DNA from 3 places in the Streptomyces sp. NBC_00631 genome. Region 2 is predicted to be linked to each of the others. Evidence: riboswitches for the same ligand, from Rfam matches in the RefSeq annotation. Region 2 holds a riboswitch; each other region holds the start of a gene.
The links. A riboswitch is a leader RNA that binds a small molecule or an ion and turns the genes downstream of it on or off. The one in region 2 is predicted to bind cyclic di-AMP.
Positions count from the first base shown of each region.

Region 1: another riboswitch for cyclic di-AMP. It lies ahead of OHB00_RS24320 (M23 family metallopeptidase); the one in region 2 lies ahead of OHB00_RS09295 (C40 family peptidase).
Region 3: another riboswitch for cyclic di-AMP. It lies ahead of OHB00_RS21690 (transglycosylase family protein); the one in region 2 lies ahead of OHB00_RS09295 (C40 family peptidase).

Region 1 covers NZ_CP107734.1:5,319,843-5,323,054, reverse strand. The annotation lists gene OHB00_RS24330 (dihydrofolate reductase family protein) at 1-890, shown strand, start outside; tRNA gene OHB00_RS24325 (tRNA-Met) at 1,068-1,141, shown strand; cyclic di-AMP (ydaO/yuaA leader) riboswitch at 1,452-1,612, shown strand; gene OHB00_RS24320 (M23 family metallopeptidase) at 1,620-2,636, shown strand; gene OHB00_RS24315 (aldo/keto reductase) at 2,717-3,212, shown strand, end outside.
Region 2 covers NZ_CP107734.1:2,017,622-2,020,833, forward strand. The annotation lists gene OHB00_RS09285 (ATP-dependent Clp protease proteolytic subunit) at 1-622, shown strand, start outside; gene OHB00_RS09290 (hypothetical protein) at 630-938, shown strand; cyclic di-AMP (ydaO/yuaA leader) riboswitch at 1,300-1,484, shown strand; gene OHB00_RS09295 (C40 family peptidase) at 1,488-1,961, shown strand; gene OHB00_RS09300 (ATP-binding protein) at 2,003-2,461, opposite strand; gene OHB00_RS09305 (helix-turn-helix domain-containing protein) at 2,674-3,212, shown strand, end outside.
Region 3 covers NZ_CP107734.1:4,740,911-4,744,122, reverse strand. The annotation lists gene OHB00_RS21695 (transglycosylase family protein) at 1-922, shown strand, start outside; cyclic di-AMP (ydaO/yuaA leader) riboswitch at 1,106-1,280, shown strand; gene OHB00_RS21690 (transglycosylase family protein) at 1,285-1,974, shown strand; gene eno (phosphopyruvate hydratase) at 2,374-3,212, shown strand, end outside.

The sequences.
Region 1 (3,212 bases), 3.3 Mb from region 2:
CGGAGTACCCCCTCAAGGTCACCGTCACCGCGACCGGTGAGCTCGACCCGGCGGCCAGGTTCTGGCACACGGGCGGCGCGAAGGTCGTCTACACGACGGACGAGGGCGCGGAGCGGGCCCAGGTCGCGGCGGACGTCGTGGCACTGGGCCCGGAGCTGGACTGGCGGCTCCTCCTGGAGCACCTGCACGACGTGCGGGGGGTACGGCGCCTGATGGTCGAGGGCGGTGGCACGGTCCACACCCAGCTCCTCCAGCAGGGCCTGGCCGACGAGCTCCAGCTGGTTCTGGCCCCCCTCTTCGTCGGCGATCCGAAGGCACCGCGGCTGTTCGGTCCGGGCGGGTACCAGGGTGGGCGGCTGCGGCTCCTGGAGACCCGCCGTATCGAGGACGTCGTCCTGACGCGGTACGCGCCCACGGCCCCCGGCACGGGCGGGTCGCCGTCCGCCGCCGACCGCCACTGGATGCGGCTCGCCTGCGAACTGGCGGCCGACTGCCCGCCGTCCCGGACCGCGTTCAGCGTGGGCGCGGTGGTGGTCGCGGCCGACGGCACGGAACTGGCCCGCGGCCACTCCCGGGAGGCCGGCGACCCCGTGGTCCACGCGGAGGAGGCGGCCCTCGCCAAGATCTCCCCGACCGACCCCCGGCTGCCTTCCGCCACGGTCTACACCAGCCTCGAACCCTGCACCCACCGCGCCTCCCGCCCGCACCCGTGCGCCGAGCTGATCCTGCGGGCCGGGGTACGGCGGGTGGTGACGGCGTGGCGCGAGCCGGACACGTTCGTGACGGCGGCCGACGGGACGGGGACGCTGCGGGAGGCGGGGGTGGAGGTGCTGGTCCTGGGGGAGTACGAGGCGCAGGCGAAGGCGCCCAACGGGCATCTTCTCGGCTGACAGGGGCGGCCGAGGAGGGGGCTGGGGTGGTTTCGCGGGTGCGGGTGCGGATGCGTGGGGGTTGCTCGCGCAGTTCCCCGCGCCCCTTCGGGGGCGCGTTGCTCCAGCGCCCCGGAACCTGCCGGTTTTAACCCGTGTGACTTCCACTCTTCGGATGGCGTATGCTGGTGTCAACGACGCGGGGTGGAGCAGCTCGGTAGCTCGCTGGGCTCATAACCCAGAGGTCGCAGGTTCAAATCCTGTCCCCGCTACTGAAACTCAGGGCCGGAATCCGATATCAGGATTCCGGCCCTGAGTCATATCCGGCTCCAGACGGCCGCAGTCACTTTGGGTGCCCGGACGGCCGCCCTCCGCATAACAACTGAGTCACCATCGAAACGCGTGTGACTCCTGAGTTGACCCGCGCACACCGTCGACTCGACCGCTTTTGATCGGTCGTGGCTGGTAAGTCCAAGCTTTAAAAGCTTAATGATCAAGGCGAACTGCTTGGAAACTGACAGCCGGGTCTATTAACGTTCGATAACGCAGCGCGGTCGTCCCAGCCGTCACCCGCGACGGCTCCGTGCGCACGCGCCGAATCCCGCAAGGGAACCGGGGAACCACCACCTTGGGGTGAATCGCGAGGCTACCGCCGGGTACAAAACGGTCGGTATACGCGCGTAGGAGACCTTCCCGCTCCGAACCCGTCAGCTAACCCGGTAGGCAGCGGAAGGAAAGGAGTGCGCCCGCGTGGCGTCCAACCCGCCTGCTCCGGCAGCCCCGTTCGTGCCCAGCCAGCGCCAGCCCGACACCTTCGGCTACGGCGGCCACCGCACCGACGAGGGCCCCTTCGAGGAGTGGAACCCCACCGAGGAGTCTCTCTCCGCGGCCCGCGGCCGGCACCGGGTCGCCAAACAGAAGGGCGGCGGGCTCGCCCGCAGCTCCACGGTTCTCGGCGTCGGCGTCATCGCCGCCGTCGGCGCGGGCGGCATGGCCAGCGCCAACACCGGCAAGCCGCCGGTCTCCATCTCCCTGCCCGACCTGCCCTCCTCCGTCAGCTCCCTGCTCGGCGAGGGCAGCGGTCACCAGGCCACCCAGACCGCGCTCAGCAGCGTCACCACGACGACCGCCACCGACGCGGACTCCTCCTCCTCGGACGCCGGTGAGGCGCTGCGCAGCCGGATCATCTCCCAGGCGGCGCAGCAGCAGAACCAGCTCGACACCAAGGCCAGCGCCAAGGCCGTCGCCGCCGCCGAGGCCAAGGCGGAGAAGGCGGCCGCCGCGAAGGCCGCCGACGCCAAGGAGAAGGCCGAGACCTCCGCGAAGCAGAAGGCCGAGCAGGCCCGCCTCGCCGAGCTGGCCAAGCAGTACACGCTGCCCGTCGTCTCGTACACGATCACCGGCACCTTCGGCCAGGCCGGCTCCATGTGGTCCTCCGGCTACCACACCGGCCTCGACTTCGCCGCGCCGACCGGCACGCTGATCAAGGCCGTGCACGGCGGCACGGTCACCGAGGCGGGCTGGGCCGGCTCCTACGGCTACCGCACGATCATCACCCTCGACGACGGCACCGAGCTGTGGTTCTGCCACCAGTCCTCGATCGGCGTGAAGGTCGGCCAGAAGGTCGCCACGGGAGATGTCATCGGCCGCGTCGGCGCCACCGGCAACGTCACGGGTCCCCACCTCCACCTGGAGGTCCACCCGAACGGCCAGGCCACCGCCATCGACCCGATGACCTGGCTGCGCGGCAAGGGCCTCAACCCCTGACCCGGACGGGCGGGGCGCCTTTACAAGAACTTCGTGTTGCGTCGGCATGGGGCGCCCGGCCCTGCGTGTTGAAGTGAGGCATGACTGCTTCTTCCGCTTCCCCTTCCCTCCGCAAGCTCGGCGCCTCCGACCTGGAGGTCTTCCCGCTCGCCCTCGGCGGTAACGTCTTCGGCTGGACCGCCGACGAGGCCACCTCCTTCGCCGTCCTCGACGCCTATGCCGCCGCGGGCGGCAACTTCGTCGACACCGCCGACTCGTACACGGCGTGGATCGAGGGCAACACGGGCGGCGAGTCCGAGACGATCATCGGCAAGTGGGTCAAGGCACGCGGCAACCGCGACGACGTCGTCATCGCGACGAAGGTCAGCCAGCACCCCGAGTACCCGGGCCTGTCCGCCGGCAACATCAAGGCCGCCGCCGACGCGTCCCTGCGCCGCCTGGGCACCGACCACATCGATCTGTACTACACGCACTTCGACAAGCCCGAGGTCCCGGTCGAGGAGATCATCGGCGCGCTGGACGAGCTGGTGCGGGCGGGCAAGGTCCGGCACATCGCCGCGTCCAACATCACGCCGG
Region 2 (3,212 bases):
CGCCCGCTACGTCCTGCCCGAGTTCACCGAACGGACGACCGCGGGGCAGCGCCCCCTGGATCCGTACTCGAAGCTGCTGGAGGAGCGGATCGTCTTCCTCGGCACGCCCGTCGACGAGATCTCGGCCAACGACGTGATGGCGCAGCTCATGTATCTGGAGCACGCGGCTCCGGAGCGGGACATCTCGCTGTACATCAACTCCCCTGGCGGGTCGTTCAGCGCGATGGCCGCGATCTACGACACGGTCCAGTACGTGAGCTGCGACGTGGAGACGATCTGCCTCGGCCGGGCCGGGGCGTCGGCGGCGGTCCTGCTCGCGGCCGGCACACCGGGCAAGCGGTCCATGCTGCCCGGCGCGCGCATCGTGCTCCAACAGCCGTCGCTGCCGGAACCGGTGCAGGGCCAGCCGAGTGATCTGTTCATCCAGGCGGAGGAGTTGGAGCGGATCCGGGCGCTGCTCGAACAGATGCTCGTCCGACACACCGGGCGCACGGCGGAGCAGGTGCGCCAGGACCTGGAGCGGGACCTGGTCCTGGACGCGCGCGAAGCGCTGGCGTACGGCCTGGTGGACCGGGTCGTGCCCAGCCGCCGCCCCTCGCTCGGCCTGCCGGACGCGGGGTGAGCCGCCGATGCTGCCGCCGGAGCTGCCGCCACTGCCCGCACTGACCCGGGCCGAGGGCGAGCTGATCGACCGTTACCTGGACGTGGTGGACCTGCTGGGCCGGATCAACCCGGCGCAGAACGAGGACACCTACCGTGGGCTGCGAGCCGCGCAGGCGCTGGTGCGCGCGGCGTCCGAGCTGCGGGACGCGCTCGCCCTGATGCATCGGCGGGGCGAGACGGAGCTCCACGGGGACACGCTGGCACGGGCGTTGCGGGTGCTCGACGGCGAGCGCCGGACCGCTCGCGTCGCACTCCCGCCCGACTGCGTACGGTGAGACCCGCCGGACTCCGGTCCGGGGCGACGACGGCGCGAGGGGGCCGGAGTCGAAACGATCCAAAGGAGTTACCGCCGTTCGGTGGAGTGTGGCGTGGTTTTACCTGACCGCGAGGGCCGCTCGGACCGCCTGTTCGGGAGTGCCCGCGAGAGGCTTCCGCGCAGGTCCGGGGCTACGCAGGAGAGTTGACGAAGAATCGAACACAGGGCTGTCCACCCGAACGGGTGGGTGGTGAGTAACCCCACAAACCCCCGATTCCGTTGGGATTTTCGGACACGCGTGAGTGAAGATCCCTGTCTGACGACAAGCCCCCGCCACAGCGGCGGGGCGGTCCGGGCGGACGCCGAGTCCTGCCGCCGCCCGGATTGACCCGTCGACAGAAGTGCATCGGCAGGAGTGGAGGACCCGAGCAAGCCGGGTCGCCGGCACGGTCACGCCATGACCGGGCCGAGCAGCCCTTGGGGTGAAGCCGTGGCAACACGGCCGGGCAACTTCGCCAGCCCGAATCCGACAGGTCATCCTTCACAGGCGGCTGACGAAGGGTTGCGCATGACTGCGCTCAATCGTGTTCCGTCGCTCATGGCCCGGGCCGGTACGGCCTCGGCGCTGACCATCGCCGCCGTGGGTGGCTCGATCGTGATTCCGGGTGTCGCCTCCGACGCCTCGGCCGCCACGATGGCCACGAAGGCACTTCAGGTCGCCGCCTCGAAGAAGGGCGCGCCCTACCGGTGGGGAGCCACCGGGCCGAATCGGTTCGACTGCTCCGGGCTCACGCTGTACTCGTTCAAGAAGGCGGGCAAGACCCTGCCTCGTACGGCGGCCCAGCAGTACAACAAGACCCGTCACATCTCGGCCGGCAACCGCAAGGCCGGGGACCTGGTCTTCTTCCACTCGGGTTCCAGCGTGTACCACGTCGGCATCTACGCCGGGAAGGGAAAGATCTGGCACGCCCCGAAGACGGGGGACGTGGTGAGGCTCCAGAAGATCTGGACCCGCAGCGTCTGGTACGGCCGGGTCAGCTGACCCACCCCAGCGGCGGCCGGCAGGCAGGCAGGAGCTCAGGGCTACGGCTCCTGCTGGCCGGCCGCCGTGACGGTGCCGGCCGGGACCACCCAGGGGAGTTCGATGGAGACGGTCTTGCCGCCCTCCCGGGTGGGGCGCACCCGGAGCTTGCCGCCGCACTCGGCGGTCAGCCAGCGGATGATGACCATGCCGCGGCCGTTGTCCTGCTGGACCGCGGCGGGAAGTCTCTTGGGGAAGCGCGGATGACTGTCCGTGACGCCGATGCGCAGCTGTTCGTCGCGGTCGAGGACGAGGGCCACCGTGAAGGTGGGTGACTGCCCGAGGGTGTGCTGCACGGCGTTGGTGGCGAGTTCGGAGACGATGAGGCGGATGGTGTCCGCGGTCTCCGTCTCGGGTGGCAGTCCCCACTCCGCGAGGGTGTCCAGCACGTAGGAGCGGGCGGTGGAGACCGAGGCGGGATCGCTCGGCAGGGTGACGGATGCTTCCAGGTGGTCTGCCATGGCGACGTCGTCCCTTTCCTCGGGACCGGAGTCCGACACGGTGCGGATGGTTCGAGTACGGTCCCGGACTGGTGCTTCTCCGTCAGACTGCCATTACCGGGCCGGTCACGGGGAGCGATCCACCAAGATATGCATATATCTGTCGCTCGAAGCGGTGAACTCTGCTACCTCAGACCGTATTTGGGCGGCTCGGTAGGAGTAAGGAGTAGCCCATGCAGAACGGTCCCGCGGTACGCCGCCGGAAACTGGGCGCCGAACTGCGCACACTGCGCACCGGCGCCGGCCTCACGAGCGGTGAGGCCGCCCGTCTGGTGGGCTGGCATCAGTCGAAAGTGAGCCGGATCGAGACCGGCGCCAGCGGTGTGAAACCGGCCGATGTGCGGTTACTTCTGGACGCCTACGGTGTGGTCGAGGGGCAACTGCGCGAGTTGCTCCTGGTGTTGGCGGGGTCGGAGGACACTGCCGGACGCCACCACTGGTGGCACGCCTATCGCGGGGTACTGCCGCCCGCCTACCGGGATTTCATCAGCCTGGAGTCACAGGCCGGCGCCATGCGGACCCTGGAGACCCTGGTCGTGCCGGGGCTGCTGCAGACCCCTGAGTACGCGCGTGCGGTGACCCGGGCGGCCGTGGACGGGCGCGACGACGAGGCCCTGGACACCCTGGTGGAGGTGCGTCTGGCCAGGCAGGACGTGCTGCACAATGATCCGCCGCTGGAGCTGAACGCGGTCCTGGACGAGGCGGTGCTGCG
Region 3 (3,212 bases), 2.7 Mb from region 2:
CCCGCTCCTCGGCGCGGTGAGCGCGCACGCTGCCGACGGCTCCACCTGGGACCAGGTGGCCGAGTGCGAGAGCGGTGGCTCCTGGAGCGCCGACAACGGCAACGGCTACTACGGCGGCCTCCAGATGTCCCTGGACGACTGGGAGAAGTACGGGGGCACGGAGTACGCCACGACGCCCGACCAGGCGAGCCGTTCGCAGCAGATCGCGGTCGCCGAGAAAATACTCGCCGACCAGGGCACCAAGCCCTGGCGGACCTGCGCCCTGCTGGCCGGGCTCTCCTCCGACGACGCCTCGGTGAACGTCGACACGGGCCTTGGCGGATCGGCTGACTCGTCCTCCTCCGACTCGTCGGACACGTCCTCCGGGCTGTCGGACTCGTCGTCCTCCTCCTCCGACTCCGGTTCCTCCTCGGGCGCCGCGGACTCCGGGGACGACTCCAGCACTCCCTCCCCGAGCGCGAGCGCGGGCAGTGACTCCAAGACGGACACCCCCAGCAAATCCACCAAGACGGACAAGTCGGAATCATCCGGCTCCGGCACCGGCTCCGGTACCTCGAAGGCGAGTGAGAATCCCGTCACCTCCGAGGCTGACGACTCGGACAATTCGTGGCAGACCGGAGGCTCTTGGAGTCTGGTCGACACGGGGGCCGTCGGTGGCGGCGGCAAGCATCGCGGCGGCTCGGCGGACGAAAGCGTGACAAACGGTCAGGATGCCACCTCCTCCGCCCGTCACGCCTCCCGCGACAGCGGCACCTACACCGTCCGTGAGGGCGACACCCTCGCCTCCATCGCCGACTCCCTTGACCTCGACGGCGGATGGCGTGCGCTCTATGCCGCGAACAAGGCCGACATCGGTACCGACCCGAACGCCATCACCCCCGGTCAGACCCTGAAACTCGGCAGCGAATCGGACGAAAAGTAGCGGGAGTTGACGCCCCGCTTCGAGGGCTAATGTCCGTTTTGGCGAAAGTGTGGGATGAGTCTCAGAAGCCCTGATCATCTTTGAAATTCGCCGGATGCCCTGTTTACGGTCAAGGCCGCTCGTCACCACGAGCCCCGGCTGTCGCAACGCCGAGTCCTGCCAGCGGCCGTCCGGGAACAGTCGTCGCGTCAAGCGCCGTAGGCAGGAGCGGGGGACCCAAGGTAAGTGCCGGGACCGGCAGTCGAGGCTGCCGATCCGGCTCGGGGTGAAGCCGCGCACCGACACACGGGTGTGCGGCCGGGCAACTCAACCGGCCCGAACCCGACAGCTCACCTCGCAGGCGTCGGTGAGGGGATCGATCCATGCTGTTTTCCGGCAAGGGCAAGCACCGTCGTCCGTCCAAGGCCGTCCGCGCCATCGCTGTCGCCGGTGTCACCGGCGTCGCCGTCGCCGCTCCGCTGATGGCGGCCGGCAGCGCCTCGGCCGCCACCGCCTCCGAGTGGGACGCCGTCGCCCAGTGCGAGTCGGGCGGCAACTGGGCCATCAACACCGGCAACGGCTACTACGGCGGTCTGCAGTTCTCCGCCTCCACCTGGGCCGCGTACGGCGGCACGCAGTACGCCGCGCAGGCGAACCAGGCCACCAAGGCGCAGCAGATCCAGATCGCCGAGAAGGTCCTCGCCGCGCAGGGCAAGGGCGCCTGGCCGGTCTGCGGCACGGGCCTGTCCAGCGCCGCCTACACCGGCGGCGGCTCCAGCAGCTCCTCCAGCTCCAGCTCGTCGAGCAGCAGCACCAGCACCCGCTCGACCGGTACCCAGGCCGCCTCCCGCTCCGCCGAGCGCCCGGCTGCCAAGAAGACCGTCACCACCCCGACCGGCAAGAAGGTCAAGAAGGGCGACGGCGAGTACAAGGTCGTCAAGGGTGACACCCTCAGCTCGATCGCCGAGAAGCACAAGGTCAAGGGCGGCTGGCAGGCGCTGTTCAAGCTGAACAAGGACATCGTCGACGATGCCGACTTCATCTACCCGGGCCAGCAGCTCCACCTGAAGTAAAGGCGCGGGCGCGGTGCGGCGCGTGCCGCAAGTACTAAGCGGCGCCCAGCTGAAGCACAGCCCCCACACAACCGTGGTCCCCATAGTGGAGGCCACGTGAGGGCCACCCCCGTCCCCCACGGCTCCCCGCTCCGGTGCGTTTCCCCCCGTACGCACCGGGGCGGGGTTTCTCTTTGCCGTCCTCCTTCCGGTCCCCTTCTTGGCCCGCTCTTCTTCCGTTCTTCATCGGGACCCCCTTTGTTCCGCGCATGAACAATGAGTACCGTCAGTGTGTCCACGGGTCGGTCGGTCGTGCCGGCCGACGGGCCCGGGACGGTTAGGCTCTAGTCGCAAGGCTGAGCAAGGGCCGGCCAGGCCCACGTGCGCCCCGCACAACCAGCGTCACATCCCAAGAAGGAGATGCTCGTGCCGTCCATCGACGTCGTCGTAGCCCGGGAAATCCTGGACTCCCGAGGCAACCCCACGGTCGAGGTCGAGGTCGGCCTCGACGACGGCAGCACGGGTCGTGCCGCCGTCCCGTCCGGCGCCTCCACCGGTGCCTTCGAGGCCATCGAGCTCCGTGACGGCGACCCCAACCGCTACCTGGGCAAGGGTGTCGAGAAGGCCGTCCTCGCCGTCATCGAGCAGATCGGCCCGGAGCTGGTCGGCTACGACGCCACCGAGCAGCGCCTGATCGACCAGGCCATGTTCGACCTGGACGCCACCGACAACAAGGGCTCGCTGGGCGCCAACGCCATCCTCGGAGTCTCCCTCGCCGTCGCGCACGCCGCCTCCGAGGCGTCCGACCTCCCGCTCTTCCGCTACCTGGGCGGCCCGAACGCGCACCTGCTGCCGGTGCCGATGATGAACATCCTCAACGGCGGCTCGCACGCGGACTCCAACGTCGACATCCAGGAGTTCATGATCGCCCCGATCGGCGCGGAGTCCTTCTCCGAGGCGCTGCGCTGGGGCGCCGAGGTCTACCACACCCTCAAGAAGGTCCTGAAGAGCAAGGGCCTGTCCACCGGCCTCGGCGACGAGGGCGGCTTCGCCCCCAACCTGGAGTCCAACCGCGCCGCGCTGGACCTCATCCTGGAGGCAGTCAAGCAGGCCGGTTACGTCCCCGGCGAGCAGATCGCGCTCGCGCTCGACGTCGCCGCGTCCGAGTTCTACAAGGACGGCAAGTACGAGTTCGAGGGCAAGTCCCGCTCGGCCGCCGAGATGACCGAGTACTACGAGGAGCTGGTCGCGGCGTACCC